One region of the Cytobacillus sp. GQ23 genome, then DNA from elsewhere that is predicted to be linked to it. Evidence: riboswitches for the same ligand, from Rfam matches in the RefSeq annotation. Region 1 holds a riboswitch; each other region holds the start of a gene.

Region 1 (4,214 bases):
TTATGATGACAGACAAAAAGCAAAACTACCGTTTTGAAACCATTGGAGTGCATGGCGGACTCAAGCCTGACCCTGTAACCGGTGCGAGGGCAGTTCCGATTTATCAGAACAATGCTTATCAATTCAAGGATACAGATCACGCTGCAGACCTCTTTGCTCTGAAAGAGCAGGGATATATTTATAGCAGGATACATAACCCCACTGTCAGTGTATTTGAGGAAAGGGTAGCCCTTCTTGAAGGAGGAGTGGGTGCGCTGGCTCTTGCAAGCGGCCAATCTGCCATAACACTGGCTATTTTAAATATTGCTGAAGCAGGTGATGAAATTGTTGCTGCCTCAAATTTATATGGAGGTACATATAATTTGTTTGCAGTCACACTTCCTAAGTACGGAATAAAGGTGAGACTCGTCGATCCAAAGGATCCGGAAAATTTCCGCAGTGCAATAACAGATAAAACAAAGGCTGTCTTCGCCGAGACGATTGGAAACCCGAGCCTGAAGATCCTTGATATTGAAAAAGTTGCCGCAATTGCACACGAAAATGGTGTGCCGCTAATTGTCGATAACACTTTTGCTACTCCTTATCTTTGCAGGCCAATTGAGCATGGGGCTGACATTGTAATACACTCTGCGACAAAATGGCTGCTCGGCAATGGAACTACAATGGGCGGTATAATTGTTGACGGCGGAAATTTCGACTGGAATTCCCCTAAGTTTCCGGGATTTACAAAACCGGATCCGAGCTATCATGATATTGTTTATAGTGAAGCAATTGGTGAAGCGGCTTATATTATCAAAGCCCGAGTACAGCTGTTGAGAGATTTAGGGCCTGCAATGAGTGCACAAAGTGCATTCCAATTCACACTGGGCCTTGAAACTCTTCATGTAAGAATGAAGGAGCATGTTGCCAATGCCAAAAAGGTAGTGGAATATCTGGAGGCGCATCCAGCTGTTAATTGGGTGCTTTATCCAGGCCATGAAAGCCACCCGGACAAAAAATTGGCAGATAAATACTTGCCAAAAGGAGCCGGAGCAGTGGCTGTATTTGGAATCGCTGGCGGAAGAGAGGCTGGAGCCAAGCTGATCAATAGCCTGAAGCTTTGGGCACATGTGGCCAATGTCGGGGACGCAAAGAGCCTGATTATCCACCCTGCAAGCACCACTCATCAGCAGCTGGATGAGGAAGGTTTAAAGGCTGCCGGTGTACCGGAAGATCTAATTCGGATTTCGATCGGAATTGAGAATGCGGAGGATTTGATTGAAGATCTGGAACAGGCCATTGAAACAGCTGCGGGTCTTACATCGTTGGCCGCAAAAGCGTAAAGGATAATTTACCATTCGCTTTTTTCCGAAAGTTTGAAATTTCATCGTTGACACCTTTTTATCGCCTATGATACGATAGCAAACGTAATTAAAAAACTGCTTAAATAATTTAAAGTATTAATTGAATATAGAACGTAACGCTCTTATCAAGAGAGGTGGAGGGAAGTGCCCTATGAAGCCCGGCAACCGTCAATTTAGTTGAAATGGTGCCAATTCACTCAAAGCATAGCTTTGATAGATGAGAGGAAGGACTAAATTTATTTATGCCTTTCTGCTCATGTGCAGGAAGGCATTTTTGCATTTGCGCATGAAAGTCTATTGTGAGTAAAAAATAGGTAAATAGAAGCAGCCAATTAATTATTATCTGTATCTTTCGATAAAAGAGGTGACTATCACATTGATTTCTATAACAGATGTTCAGAAGATATTCTCTTCAAAAAACAGCCAGGTAAAAGCTGTGGATGATGTAAACCTGGAGGTAAAAGAAGGAGAGATATTCGGTGTTATCGGATATAGCGGTGCTGGTAAAAGTACATTAATCCGTATGCTGAATGGGCTGGAGCTTCCTACCCATGGCAGCGTAACAGTAGCCGGCAATGAGGTTTCAAAGATAAAGGGAAGCAACCTAAGAAAAGCACGTCAGGAAATAAGCATGATCTTCCAGCATTTCAACCTGTTATGGTCGAGAACAGTAAGAGAAAATATTGCATTTCCGCTAGAAATCGCTGGTGTTTCCCGGCAGGAAAGGCTCAAAAGAGTAGACGAGCTCATTAAACTAGTTGGTCTGGAAGGAAGGGAAGAAGCCTACCCATCTCAGCTTAGCGGCGGTCAAAAGCAAAGGGTCGGAATTGCCAGAGCCCTTGCTAACAACCCAAAAGTGCTGCTTTGTGATGAGGCCACATCTGCACTTGATCCTCAAACAACAGATTCCATCTTGGAGCTGCTTGTTGACATCAATGAACGCCTGGGCTTAACCATTGTTCTGATTACACATGAAATGCACGTGATCCGTAAAATCTGCCATCGGGTTGCTGTTATGGAAGGCGGCCGAATTGTTGAAATCGGACCTGTATTAGATGTCTTTAAGAATCCAAAAGCAGAAATAACAAAGCGGTTTGTTCAGCAGGTGACAGAGCCTGAAGAAACGAAGGAAACGATTGATCATCTTGTAGATTTGTATCCACAAGGAAAAGTAGTTCAATTAGGATTTGTCGGCGAATCAGCTGAACAGCCATTGATTACTAACCTGATCCGTCATTTCCAGGTAACTGTAAATATTCTTCAAGGGAAGATTTCCCAGACGCAGAATGGTTCTTATGGTACCTTATTCATCCATGTTGATGGAGAAGCAGAGGAAGTTGCAAAAGCAATTGAATATATCCATTCCCAGCAGGTAGGCGTGGAGGTGATTTCCAATGCTTAATGAATGGTTTCCAAATGTAAAATGGGATTCCATGTGGGAGGCTACTGTGGAAACCCTCTATATGACTGCTATTTCTGTTATCGCAACCTTTATTTTGGGAGCGGTGCTGGGGCTGCTGCTCTTTTTGACAGCTAGGGGGAATATTTGGGAAAATGCGCCAATTAATAAAGTTATCTCTGCGTTCGTCAATATATTCCGTTCAATTCCATTTATCATCCTGATTGTTTTATTAATTCCATTTACGAAGTTTCTATTGGGAACAATGATTGGGGAGGATGCAGCATTGCCTGCATTAATTATTGGTGCTGCTCCGTTCTATGCCCGAATGGTGGAAATCGGCTTGAGGGAGATAGATAAAGGGGTAATTGAAGCAGCCAAGTCAATGGGCGCAAAAACAAGCACGATCATCTGGAAGGTGCTGCTTCCGGAATCAATGCCGGCCCTTGTTTCGGGAATTACTGTAACAGCTATCGCACTGGTTGGCTACACAGCTATGGCTGGTGTTATCGGCGCTGGTGGACTTGGGAATCTGGCATACCTTGAAGGTTTTCAGCGGAGCCGAAGTGATGTGACGCTTATGGCGACCGTAATTATTTTAATCATCGTATTTATCATCCAATTTATTGGAGATATTATTACAACAAAATTAGACAAACGATAAGGAGAGATTTACATGAAAAAGTGGTTATCACTTGCTCTTGCACTGGCAGTTGCCCTTGTACTTGCAGCTTGCGGCACTTCAGAAAAAGACGGCAGTGCCGGAGAAGGCGGAGATAAAGATAGCAAAAAGATTACGGTGGGAGCATCCAATGTGCCTCACGCGGAAATTCTTGAAGAAGCAAAGCCATTACTTGAAGAAAAAGGCTTTGAACTTGATGTTGTAACATTCCAGGATTATGTATTGCCAAATCAGGCTCTTGAGTCTAAAGAGCTTGACGCAAACTACTTCCAGCATATTCCTTATCTTGAGTCGCAGAAAGCTGAGCATGGCTATGATTTTACAAATGCAGGCGGAATTCATATTGAGCCAATCGGTGTATACTCCCAGAAATATAAGAATCTTGAGGAGCTTCCTGAGGGTGCTACAATCATCATGAGCAACTCAGTTGCAGACCATGGCCGCATTCTTTCCATGCTGGAAGCTGAGGGACTTATCACTTTAAATGAAGATGTTGAAAAAACGGAAGCAACACTGGAAGATATAAAAGACAATCCGAAAAAATTAGAGTTTGATACTGAATATGAAGCATCACTTCTTCCTCAGATCTACAATAATGGAGAAGGGGATGCAGTTCTGATTAACTCCAACTATGCAATTGATGCAGGATTAAATCCTCTTAAAGATTCAATTGCTATTGAGGACAAAGATTCACCATATGTAAATGTAATTGCAGTCCGTACAGGTGATGAAGAGAAAGAAGGAATTAAAGCTCTTGTAGAGGTGCTTCGTTCAAAGGAGATCCAGGATT
Region 2 (4,214 bases), on a different contig from region 1:
TTTTATTTAGGCAATCGGTAAAGTAATGCGGACCGTTGTTCCTTCCTTTTCCCTGCTGTGGATGTAAAGGTTTCCGCCGTGGTTTTTAATGATTTTTTTGCAGATCATGATGCCAAGGCCGGTTCCTTTTTCTTTTGTACTGTAAAAAGGCTCACCCAGTTTGGCGAGGCGTTCTTCCGGTATGCCGATTCCTTCATCCTCGACACTGATGATGACAGATTGGTCTTCCTGACGGATATCGACGTTTATTTTGCCGCCCATTGGCATGGCTTCAATTGAGTTCTTGATGATGTTAATCAGGACCTGCTTAATTTTATCTTTTTCACATTTCACAAAGAACTCGCCGGGTGATTGAGTTAATTCGATCAGGATATTTTCCATAACCGCCTGGCTGTTTAAAAGGGTAATCACACTTTTTACAACGTTTGTCAGGCAGGTTTCTTCCATTTCGGTTATTTGAGGTTTGGCGAGAACGAGCAGGTCATTGACGATGCCTTCAATCCGTTCCAGCTCATTTAGAATGACCTCTGCGAAATTACCCTTATGTTCTTCGTATAATAGCTGCGTAAAGCCTTTAATGGCTGTAAGCGGGTTGCGGATTTCATGGGCAATGCCTGCAGCAAGCTGACCGACAACGGAAAGTTTTTCAGCGTTCTGCAGCTTTTCTTCAGTCTTCTTTTGTCCGGTTACATCTTTGATAATGATCTGGTATACCTTTCTGTTCTTGAAGGTGGTTGGAATCAGCTGGACTTCAGCTTTTCTTACTTGTCCATCGGTCCGGATCAGATTAAGCTCAAAATTCACGCTCAGCTTTGTTTGCAGAAAATCATCGAGGGTGGAATGTTCTGAAGGAGGGATGTAGTCGTGGAGGGAGGTGCCGATTATCTCTTTGATGCTCGTGAACCCAAAGAGCTTCTTTCCTTCATTATTGATATAGGTCCAAATCCCCTTTTGTGTCACCATTCCGATCGTATCCTTGGAGTACTCCACCAGAAAGCGGTACTTCTCCTGTGTTTCAAGAATTTCCTCTTCCATGATAATTCTCTGTGTCATATCCCGGATGATGCACATCATTTCTTTATCCTCATTAATGACTGTAAAATTGGCTTCCAGCCATAGGTAATGGCCTTCCTTATGTCTGAAACGAAAAGTCTCCCGTTTATGCGGGAGTTGTTCAAGATCTGCCAATGCATCTCTAAGAAGATCCCGGTCATTGGGATGGCAGTATGTATAAAGGCTGCTTCGATAAAAGTCCTGCTGCGTATACCCCAGCATTGATAGGCAGGAAGGGGAGACATATAAAGCAACGCCTTCTTTTGTCACTCTTGCAATCACATCGCTGGAATGCTGAATGGCCAGCTGCAGATTCCTCGCTTCGACTTTGTCGGCGAATAAATCTGCCGGATTCTCGGTCATAATCATTTTGTCCCTCCTTTATTGAGAAATGACACTTTTCCATTATTATACATGAGATAGAGGTATAGACACATAGGATTTAACTATCATTTTTTAGAAGAGTCCATAGCATACGGGTTAATGACAGAGCGGATTCAGACCAGGAGGCGGTAATCAAATAAAATATATTTAAACTTTATATTGACTTTCTTTACTTTAAGATGGTAAAGTATTAAGCATATTAACAACCGCATATTAAAAATCTTCTTATCAAGAGAGGTTGAGGGACTGGCCCTATGACACCTCGGCAGCGGACAAAATTGTACCGTGCCAAATCCAGCAAGCATTGCTTGAAAGATAAGAAGAGGACCATTGATAAATGCTGCCCTCTTCTTTCTTTAGAAGAGGGTTTTTGTTTTACGCGGAAATATTGCATCAAGATTCTATTCATAAACATATGAATAATTCTTATCAAGAGAAGCAGAGGGACCTGGCCCAATGAAGCTTCGGCAGCAGGCAGACTGCACTGTGCCAAATCCAGCAGGCAAAAGCCTGGAAGATAAGGAGAGGACTTTAAAAAACCTCTTCTGATGGAAGGGGTAAATTTCAGGATATAATTCTTAGTTTTCGGATTGGAATAGTTAGACAATGGAAGGTGACAGGTACCTATACCAGTTCATCAAATTGGTATAGGTGCCTGTCACCAACCACCACAAAGGAGAGAGGCTGCATGATAGAGTTTCAGAATTTAAAGAAGGTCTATAAAAGCGGAGGTCAGCAGGTAGCTGCTCTGGATGGAATAGATTTAAAGATTAATAAGGGGGAGATTTTCGGGGTGATCGGCTTCAGCGGTGCGGGAAAGAGCTCTTTGATCCGCTGTGTCAATTGGCTGGAGAAGCCGACTTCAGGAAAGGTCATTGTCAGCGGCCATGACTTGACGGCTTTATCTGTTAGAGAAATTCGCGAAGTGAAAAGAAACATAGGTATGGTCTTTCAGCATTTCAATCTCTTAAACTCGAAAACAGTGTTTGCCAATGTGGCGATGCCGCTCACACTGGCTAAGGTCTCGAAGGGTGAAATAAAAAAGCGTGTCCATGAACTATTAGAATTCGTGGGGCTTGCCGACAAGGCGAACAGCTATCCTGATCAGCTGTCAGGCGGACAAAAGCAGCGGATCGGAATCGCCCGGGCGCTCGCAACACAGCCTTCCATTCTATTATGTGATGAAGCAACTTCTGCTCTGGATCCGCAGACAACCAGCTCGATCCTGCAGCTGCTGAAGAAAATAAATAAAGAATACAACATTACGATTCTGATCATTACTCATGAAATGTCTGTTATCAGGGAGATCTGTGATCGTGTCGCTGTCATCGAGGCAGGGAAGATTATTGAAGAAGGAACTGTCTTCAATGTCTTTTCTTCACCCCAAACCCCAACAGCGAAAAACTTTGTCAGCACGGTTATGAATGATCAAATACCTGAATCCATTAAGCAAGTGATTGAAAAGCAGCAGGGGCTTCAAAAGGTATTCAGAATCAATTTTGTCGGGAATTCTGCCGGCCAGCCGCTGCTTTCACAGGTTGCTAAAAAGTTTAATATTGACTTCAACGTTCTGTTTGGAAATATTACAGAACTGCAGGGAACCCCGTTTGGCAATCTCATTGTCGAATTCCAGGGGCAGGACAGTGAAATCAGAAGGGCGATTCAGTACATCAGCCAGGAAAAAGTTTCAATAAAGGAAGTGACTGCACGTGCTAGTTAACCAGGAAAAAATCATTGAAGCCTTAATCGAAACGGTCCAAATGGTGGCATTTTCACTGCTGTTTTCAGCTCTTATCGGACTCCCGCTTGGCATATTGCTTGTTGTGACCAGGAAAGGGCATCTGCTGGAAAACACCGTTGTTTTTAACATCATAAACAGCATTATTAATATTTTTAGATCAGTTCCTTTCATCATTTTAATGGTAGCCATTATCCCAATTACCCGGATGATTGTCGGAACATCGATTGGAACCGCCGCAGCCGTAGTGCCTCTTGTCTTTTATGCAGGACCCTACATTGCGAGATTAATAGAAAATTCATTGCTCGAGGTGGATCCAGGCGTCATTGAAGCGGCAGAAGCAATGGGAGCGACACCAGGACAGATCATTTTAAAATTCCTGATTCCTGAAGCACTTAGTTCGCTGGTATTGGGCTTTACCATTGCGACAATTGGTCTGGTAGGAGCATCTGCCATGGCTGGGGCAGTTGGAGGAGGCGGCCTTGGTGACCTTGCCATTACATACGGCTATCAGCGATTCGATACAACCGTCATGCTGATTACTGTTGCAATCTTAGTGGTCATGGTTCAGGGCCTTCAGTCATTCGGAAATCTCTTATCCAAAAAAATCAGAAGAAGATAACATAGGGGGAAATACATCATGAACAAACTATTTATATCATTCATTATTTTAGCATTGGCTGTCTTTACTGCCGCATGCTCAAGTACTACAGGCGGAGAAGAAACAAAGAAAGTTAAATTGGGTGTCAGCGGATCAGATACACGCATTTGGGATTTTATTGCTGAGAAGGCTGAAAAAGAAGGCATTGAAATTGAGGTTGTGACATTCTCTGATTATGTACAGCCAAACGTTGCCCTTGCCGAAGGTGATCTAGATGTAAATGCATTCCAGACAGTCGCTTATTTTGACACTTTTATTAAAGAGCATAATATGGATCTTTCACCGATCGCGACAACTGTTTTAGCACCAATGGGCCTTTATTCGGAAAAAGTAAAATCAGTCGAAGACATTCCGGAAGGCGGCAAAATTGCCATTCCA
Region 3 (4,214 bases), on a different contig from region 1:
TTTTCAACAGCCTTTTCTTTCATATGGCTGTAAAGCGCAATTATGACTTCTGTATCTGAGCTGGTTTCAAAGCTTAATCCTGCTTTGAGAAGTTCTTCACGAAGTTCCACATAATTATAGATTTCACCATTGAAGATGATCCAATATCGCTCATTCTCGTAAGTCAGCGGCTGGTGTCCGCTTTCAATATCAATAATGCTCAACCGGCGGAAGCCGAATTGAATATGATCATCAAAATAGTATCCTGAATTATCCGGACCCCGATGAGTAATGATATCATTCATATTTTGGAATTGTTCTTTATCTGCGTCACGGTAATTTTGTGCTTTTTCATGTACACAACCAATAAAACCACACATTATGTACGTCACCTACTCCATTCTTTTCTCAATATTAAGATACAGCCTCAGGCGGCTCTTTGTCTTAGAAAACATACCCTATAATACTACCACTAATCGCTAATAATTAGCACGCAGAATATAAAATGTTTCTATACGGAAAATTAAGCCATTATCCGAAGTTTATACGATACCATAAAATTATAAACGACTATAGAGCATAAAGACCGAAAAGTGATTAACACCCTATTAGTATTAGACGCAAAAAAGAAAGCGGGAGTTACATCATAAATGCAACTCCCGCTTTTTATATTACGCTTCAGAACGAAGAATTTCTGCTTTGTCAGTACGCTCCCAAGGAAGGTCAACATCTGTACGTCCGAAATGTCCGTAAGCAGCTGTCTGCTTGTAAATTGGGCGGCGAAGGCCAAGCATGTTAATAATTCCTGCAGGACGAAGATCAAAATGCTTTCTTACTAGATCAACTAATACATCTTCATCCACTTTGCCAGTTCCAAATGTATCAACAGAAATCGAAACAGGCTGTGCCACACCGATCGCATAAGCAAGCTGGACTTCAACTTTTTCTGCTAAACCGGCTGCAACAAGGTTCTTCGCTACATAACGTGCAGCATACGCAGCAGAGCGGTCAACCTTTGTAGGATCCTTGCCGGAGAACGCTCCGCCGCCATGGCGTGCATATCCGCCGTAAGTATCTACGATGATTTTGCGTCCTGTCAGGCCAGCATCACCTTGAGGTCCGCCGATAACAAAGCGTCCTGTCGGGTTGATGAAGTACTTAGTATTCTCATCAATTAGTTCTTTCGGAACAACCGGGTTAATAACATGTTCCTTCAGATTTCGCTGAATTTGCTCAAGGCTGATTTCTGGGTGATGCTGAGTAGAAATAACGATTGTGTCAATGCGCACAGGCTTGTCGTTTTCATCATACTCAACAGTTACCTGAGTTTTTCCGTCGGGACGAAGGTAAGGAAGGATTTCTTCTTTACGGACTTCAGTCAGGCGGCGGGAAAGTTTATGTGCTAAAGAAATCGGAAGAGGCATAAGCTCTTTCGTTTCGTTGCAGGCAAAACCGAACATTAATCCCTGGTCTCCTGCACCGATTGCTTCGATTTCCTGATCGCTCATTTGCCCTTCGCGTGCTTCAAGTGCCTGGTCAACCCCCATTGCGATATCAGCAGACTGCTCATCAATGGAAGTTAAAACAGCACATGTTTCGGAATCGAAACCATATTTGGCACGGGTATAACCGATTTCTTTTACCGTTTCACGAACGATTTTTGGAATATCTACGTATGTAGATGTTGTGATTTCACCTGCAACTAATACAAGTCCAGTTGTTACAGAAGTCTCTGCAGCAACACGGGCATTCGCATCTTTAGCTAAAATCGCATCTAAGATTGCATCAGAAATCTGGTCACAGATTTTATCCGGATGACCTTCAGTAACTGATTCAGAAGTGAACAAACGACGTTTTGTTGACATCTGGCTTCCTCCTTATAAATAGAAAATTGAGCGAGAATAAGAAATGGGGAAGCGGAAAAAATAACTTTTCCCTGTCATTTCATGGATCTCTGTTTGATACGGAACTCATTCCCTTAGTAGTATGAAATAAACATGGAGTTTTTATTAGAAAAATAGACAGCGCCGGCAAGAATGCCAGGTAACCATTTATCAGATTCATGCCAAAAACTCACATAAATAGTACATTCCAAAAGCCGTTCATTTCATTGCAAAATAAAAAACCTTCTCATTAGTGAAAAGGTTGAAAGCAAATCGATTCGCGCCTTTCACTCTTATCGTTCAAGGAATTACGTCCTTGCGTCAGGTTAGCACCTTTGCTGATTATTGCCTTTAGCAGGTTGCTGGGTTTCATAGGGCCTGTCCCTCCACCAGCTCGGGATAAGAGAGTATCCGTTCAAGGTTGAATCATACCGTATTTTATCGAACCATGTCAACAGATTTTCATTATTTTTCACAGTAAAATTCCGACTTTAAAAATTCTGCTTCATCCTTATAGAGAACAGCTTCCATCATCACACTTTTTCTTTAGAAATTTGTGCCTGTTTTTCGCAATCCATTTGTATGTCGGATTGCCCAGAAGTGCTGTGAGTGGTATATACAACAGGGTGCTGATTAAAAAGGTTGCAGGAAAGAGGAACAGAAGTCTCCTTACTGCAGTGTAACCCTTTTTCACGCTGCCTGCGGGAGTAATAATATGAAGCTCCCTCCGCAAATCATGTCTGGAAAACGATAAAGTGCCCTGCATTTTTTCATATTCCTGCAGGGAGATCCATTCGACTTTATTCAGCCAATCGAGTTTATTAAAAATCCTCTTTGTTTCCTTGCATAAAGAACATGTTCCATCATATAGGGCAATTGTCTTCATTTTAGATCAGTCCCATGATAAAATTAACACTTTCTTCTATAATAGCATATATCAGTTATAAGGTGATTAAAGTGGATTGCATGTCCAAATGTGACAATTTTATAACACAGACAAAAAAGTTTCGTAATAGTATAGACTAATCATTTCAATGTGTTATACTAATTTCGAGATGTAATCACTTTCATAAAAAAATCGGGAAAAAGGAAGGTATTCATCAGATGAACTCTGTAAGCATATCAAATGAATTGAGCGAATTACTAAATGGCAGCAACATTCAAGTGCAATTATCCGTTCCTCAGCTTGTGGAAAAGGTTCTAAACCGCAATGAAGGGTCCCTTACTTCTACTGGAGCTGTTCGCGCTACGACAGGAAAGTATACAGGGCGTTCTCCTAAAGATAAATACATTGTTGAAGAAGCATCAAATAAAGACAAAATGGACTGGGGCAGTGTAAACCAGCCCATTTCTGAAGAAGCATTCTCTAATCTTTATAATAAAGTAATCAATTACTTAAAAGAAAAAGAAGAAGTATTCGTATTCAAAGGATTCGCAGGTGCTGATAAAAAACACCGCATGCCTATCCAGGTAATCAATGAATATGCATGGCATAACCTATTTGCCCACCAGTTATTCATTCGCCCTGCAGAAGACGAGCTATTGGATCATCAGGCAGAGTTCACTGTCATTTCTGCTCCTAATTTCAAAGCAGACCCTGCTGTTGACGGAACAAAGTCCGAAACATTCATTATCATTTCATTTGAACGCCGCACCGTTTTAATTGGCGGAACAGAATATGCCGGTGAAATGAAGAAGTCCATCTTCTCTGTTATGAACTACATGCTTCCAGAAAACGGAATTCTTCCTATGCACTGTTCCGCAAACGTTGGACGGGAAGGCGATGTTGCTTTATTCTTCGGCTTATCCGGAACTGGAAAAACAACTTTATCTGCAGATCCGAACCGCAAGCTAATCGGTGATGACGAGCATGGCTGGTCTGCGAATGGAGTCTTCAATATTGAGGGCGGATGCTACGCGAAATGCATCAACTTATCCCGTGAAAAAGAACCGCAGATTTTTGATGCGATCCGTTTTGGTGCTGTATTAGAAAATGTAGTGGTAAACAGCGAAACCCGGGTTGCAGATTACGATGACAGCACTTTAACTGAAAATACACGTGCGGCGTACCAGCTTCAGGCCATCGATAATATCGTTGACCCAAGCATTGCCGGACACCCTAATACAATCGTATTTTTAACAGCTGACGCATTTGGCGTATTGCCTCCAATCTCTAAACTATCAAAAGAGCAGGCAATGTACCATTTCTTAAGCGGCTATACATCCAAGCTTGCAGGAACTGAGCGCGGCATTACATCACCGCAGGCAACATTCTCTACATGTTTTGGATCACCGTTCCTTCCGCTTCCTGCAAATCGTTATGCTGAAATGCTTGGCGAGAAAATCGATGAG
Region 4 (4,214 bases), on a different contig from region 1:
AGCCATGCCGATGTTAATTGTTTTCGCACCGTCAGAAACGGATTCAGAAACAATTTCATCCAGCAGCGGAACCATTGTATCAAGGCCCTCAATGGAGAATCTTTTCTGACCGACAAAAGTTTTATGAAGAAACTTTTCAAATTCCTCCACTTCTGTCAGTCTTTTTAATACTTTTAGCTTTTCCGCTTTTGGCATAGACAGCTTGTGGCTGTTGGCGCCTATTTTGCGGCGAAGCCAGTCTTTTTCGTTTTCATCAAATATATGCTGGAATTCAAAAGCAATGGGTCCCATATAAGCGCTCTTCAGGAATTCGATTGCTTCAAGTCCGTTGCGTAAAGGATATGTGGCATCTTTAGTTATGACACCAGCAGGGATCTCTTTTAAGTCATTTTCAGTTAAGCCATATTTGCTTAATTCAAATAAAGCAGTTTCTGATTTATTGTTTCCCAGCGGATAAATATCGGCAGCCAAGTGGCCATATGTACGAATATTATCAGCCAGGCGAATAGCAGCTAGTGTTTTTTCAATCTGTCCGGCATTCATTTGCTGATTTGCTGATGAAGACAGTGGTGCGGTTTCTTCGCTCATAAGAGGGGAACCGTTTTTTTCAAAGTACTCTTTCATTTCAGGATCAATCGACGACGGATCCTCTAAATATCTTTCATAAAGCTCAATAACGTAGCCAAGGTTCGGGCCATGAAATCCCTGTTCAAAAGGTCCCTCACCATTCGTTGGCTTTTTCATGGAAAATTACCTCCATAACTGTTTTGTAAGTAAATAATTTAATACGTTTTTTCTTCCTAAAAATACAATACCCATCATTTGAACGCATTAACAATTCATTTTTACGAATAATAATATTTTTCAGAGGATAAAACGTTTCCATAGTTATTCTAACACGGAAAATCTACTTGTACAAAGATAAAAACATGAATATAGTGGAAAACTATTAAAAAATTTTTTTAGCAATTACTTATTCTAAAAAAATAATTTGTAAAAGGTTACACCTTTATAAATATGAAATAACCGGGTGGCTTTTTGATTTTTGGAGTTCATTTATTTGTTTAGGCTCTTTTTTCAAAAATTGTTGTTTTTTGTTTATGAATTCTGCCCGTTGATTTCCACTCCAGTCACTTGCTTTCCGCGGGGAGGAAAGTGAGCCTCCTCGGCTGCGCCTCCGGGGTCTCACACTTCCCTCTCCTACCGCAGGACATTGAACAAGCTTCTTCGAATCAACAACGCACGAAGGAAATGCGTCAGCATTTTCAAGGATCAAGTGCCCACAGCGAAGATCAACTCAGCAAATTATACTAAGTTATGCAAAAGCAACAAACTTTAAGAAAACAGCCTTTCCTTAAAATAGTCCACGCTGATTTAAAAAGCAACCATCTGCTTTAAGTGGGAAGAATCTTAGCTCCTTAAGCTTTGCTTTCAGAGTCTTCTGCTCCCTCTTTTCCTGCAGAACATTGAATAAGCTTATAAGACATCCCGCTAAGAAATCCAATGCTTTTTATAGGGTCAAGTGCCATTCAATACCAATTACTAACTGAAGCCAAAATAAAAAAGCCGACATGGCGTCCGGCTTAAAAAGTCTCAACTAAGTTAATGTAAATTTGTTTTGCTGCATTTGCTTTTTTTCTGTTTTCTTTTAGGGAAGATTCAATTGCTTCTCTCGTTTCCACAGGAAAATCAAAATGGCCGCAAGTTGTACATTTTTCAAACATTGAACCAGAAACATTTACTTCAATGCCATCCAGGGTCTGGAAAACTGCAGGACCTTCGGATTCGGCAAACCGGTGGCGGCAGTGGCTATGTTCGCGCATATTAGCTTCCCTCCAAGAAAAATGTCATTTGTTCCATTATAAAACAAATATTCTGAACTTTAAAGCGATCTACCTATAACAGTTTATGCCAGATAAAAAGAATAATTTGTATCTTTTTTAGACACATTAAAGTTATTCAAATTCAGGAGGTTTTTCCATGAACATTGGCAGAGCCAAAGAGATTGCTGAGTCTGCTGAAATGCACAATGTTACTTTAAATGGAGTTCCGATCATCATTCAGCATGTAGATGAGCAGACTAAGACAGCACGCATTTACACTAAAGCAGATTCTGAAAAAGAAATGGATGTGCCGGTTAACGATTTAATTGAAGAATGAATAGCCTAAAAAAACTTTCCGATCTGTTAAGGAAAGTTTTTTTAGTCCAGGACTTTGCTTACCCCCCCTGGACTCTTGCTGAATATTTTTTATAACATGAAATATTCAAAAAAGTATTGACTGTTAACGGTTTACTGTAGTAAAGTTTAGAGAAAATTTAATAATTGATTTCTTATCCAGAGAGGTCGAGGGTAAGGCCCGACGACGCCTCAGCAACCTTCAATCATTTTTTTGATTGAAAAGGTGCTAATTCCTGCAAGTTTTCAAAAACTTGAAAGATAAGAAGAATGGCTGTTCACATTAAAAAGTCTTCTTCTTATAGAAGGCTTTTTTTTATTATGACGAAGGAGTGTTTATGAGCATGTATAATATTGACACCAAATTAGCGCAAATTGGAAACAGAAGCGAATCCGCAACAGGTGCAGTCAATCCGCCTGTTTACTTTTCCACCGCTTACCGCCATGAAGGCATTGGCCAGTCTACTGGCTTCGACTATAGCCGAACAGGCAATCCGACCCGCCAGCTGCTTGAACAGGCAATCGCCGATTTGGAAAAAGGCGATCAAGGATATGCCTGCAGTTCAGGAATGGCGGCTATACTTACTATTCTCTCACTCTTTCAATCAGGTGATGAATGGATTGTATCCAAAGATCTATACGGTGGTACCTACCGCTTGCTTGAACAGGGCTTCAAAAAGTGGGGACTGGAAAGCAAATATGTGAATACCAGCAATCCTGAAGTTGTTGAAGAGCTTATCACTGAAAAAACAAAAGCTATATTTCTGGAAACCCCAACTAATCCCTTGATGGAAGAGACAGATATTGGGCTGATAGCTGACATCGCAAAACGGCATAATGTTCTCCTGATCGTGGATAACACATTTTATACCCCCCTTCTTCAGCAGCCGCTAAAGCTTGGAGCTGATATTGTCATCCATAGTGCTACAAAATACCTTGGCGGCCATAATGATGTCCTTGCTGGGTTAATTGTCGCAAAAGGCAAGCAGCTATGTGAGGAGCTTGCTATGAACCATAACGCTGCTGGTGCAGTCCTTAGCCCATTTGATTCATGGCTTTTAATCAGAGGCATGAAGACACTTTCTCTTCGCATGGAACGGCATGAGAAAAATGCCAGGGAACTGGCGGCTTTCTTATCAGGACATGAATCCGTTACGGATGTTCTATATCCAGGCAAAGGCGGCATGATTTCGTTCCGGGTACAGGATGAATCCTGGGTGAATCCTTTTCTGCAGAGCCTCTCCCTTATCTCCTTTGCTGAAAGCCTTGGCGGAGTCGAGAGTTTTATCACCTATCCCGCAACACAGACGCATGCGGACATCCCTGAAGAAATCCGCAAGGAAACAGGTGTCTGTAACAGGCTTCTGCGTTTCTCGGTTGGAATCGAAAATGCAGAAGATTTGAAGGCAGATCTAGAACATGCTTTTGCAAAGGTTGTAAAGGAGGCAGTGCGATGAGCTCAAACTATACATTCCAAACGAAATTGCTTCACAATAATCATAAATTCGATCCGGAAACAGGAGCTGTCAGTGTACCGATCCAGCATGCCTCCACCTTTCATCAAAAAGATATTGATGTATTTGGAAAATATGATTACAGCCGCAGTCTGAATCCAACAAGGGAAGCTCTTGAAGAGGTCATTGCGGAGCTTGAAGAAGGAGTCAGAGGATTTGCCTTCTCTTCAGGAATGGCTGCCATTTCTACAGCTTTTCTCCTCTTATCACAGGGAGATCATGTTGTCATAACAGAAGACGTATATGGCGGGACCTATCGCATGACTACCGAAGTCCTGTCCCGTTTTGGCATTGAGCACACATTTGTTGATATGACAAACCTGGAGGAAGTGAAGGAAGCCATCCGTCCCAACACAAAGGTTTTCTATGTTGAGACTCCTTCCAATCCCCTGCTGAAAGTAACTGATATACAGGCCATCAGCCAACTTGCCAAGCAGCATGGAGCCCTGACATTTGTGGATAATACCTTTCTGACCCCTGCCCTGCAAAAACCGCTCTCTTTAGGTGCAGATATCGTGCTTCA

What was found. Region 1 has a riboswitch for S-adenosylmethionine ahead of AC6CHU_RS22945 (methionine ABC transporter ATP-binding protein). Riboswitches for the same ligand answer to the same signal wherever they lie in the genome.
Region 2: another riboswitch for S-adenosylmethionine. It lies ahead of AC6CHU_RS10625 (methionine ABC transporter ATP-binding protein); the one in region 1 lies ahead of AC6CHU_RS22945 (methionine ABC transporter ATP-binding protein).
Region 3: another riboswitch for S-adenosylmethionine. It lies ahead of metK (methionine adenosyltransferase); the one in region 1 lies ahead of AC6CHU_RS22945 (methionine ABC transporter ATP-binding protein).
Region 4: another riboswitch for S-adenosylmethionine. It lies ahead of AC6CHU_RS19080 (methionine biosynthesis PLP-dependent protein); the one in region 1 lies ahead of AC6CHU_RS22945 (methionine ABC transporter ATP-binding protein).

What each region holds. Positions count from the first base shown of each region.
Region 1 is NZ_JCAXER010000036.1:12,806-17,019, reverse strand. Features, by position in the region: gene AC6CHU_RS22950 (O-acetylhomoserine aminocarboxypropyltransferase/cysteine synthase family protein) at 6-1,322, shown strand; SAM riboswitch class I at 1,463-1,567, shown strand; gene AC6CHU_RS22945 (methionine ABC transporter ATP-binding protein) at 1,720-2,745, shown strand; gene AC6CHU_RS22940 (methionine ABC transporter permease) at 2,738-3,406, shown strand; gene AC6CHU_RS22935 (MetQ/NlpA family ABC transporter substrate-binding protein) at 3,419-4,214, shown strand, end outside.
Region 2 is NZ_JCAXER010000010.1:140,338-144,551, forward strand. Features, by position in the region: gene AC6CHU_RS10620 (PAS domain-containing sensor histidine kinase) at 7-1,422, opposite strand; SAM riboswitch class I at 1,660-1,759, shown strand; SAM riboswitch class I at 1,861-1,961, shown strand; gene AC6CHU_RS10625 (methionine ABC transporter ATP-binding protein) at 2,126-3,157, shown strand; gene AC6CHU_RS10630 (methionine ABC transporter permease) at 3,147-3,797, shown strand; gene AC6CHU_RS10635 (MetQ/NlpA family ABC transporter substrate-binding protein) at 3,816-4,214, shown strand, end outside.
Region 3 is NZ_JCAXER010000025.1:33,904-38,117, reverse strand. Features, by position in the region: gene asnB (asparagine synthase (glutamine-hydrolyzing)) at 1-359, opposite strand, end outside; gene metK (methionine adenosyltransferase) at 651-1,844, opposite strand; SAM riboswitch class I at 2,153-2,268, opposite strand; gene AC6CHU_RS19500 (thiol-disulfide oxidoreductase DCC family protein) at 2,374-2,748, opposite strand; gene pckA (phosphoenolpyruvate carboxykinase (ATP)) at 2,967-4,214, shown strand, end outside.
Region 4 is NZ_JCAXER010000024.1:41,992-46,205, forward strand. Features, by position in the region: gene sucA (2-oxoglutarate dehydrogenase E1 component) at 1-744, opposite strand, end outside; gene AC6CHU_RS19070 (hypothetical protein) at 1,584-1,823, opposite strand; gene AC6CHU_RS19075 (H-type small acid-soluble spore protein) at 1,981-2,160, shown strand; SAM riboswitch class I at 2,330-2,445, shown strand; gene AC6CHU_RS19080 (methionine biosynthesis PLP-dependent protein) at 2,522-3,634, shown strand; gene metC (cystathionine beta-lyase) at 3,631-4,214, shown strand, end outside.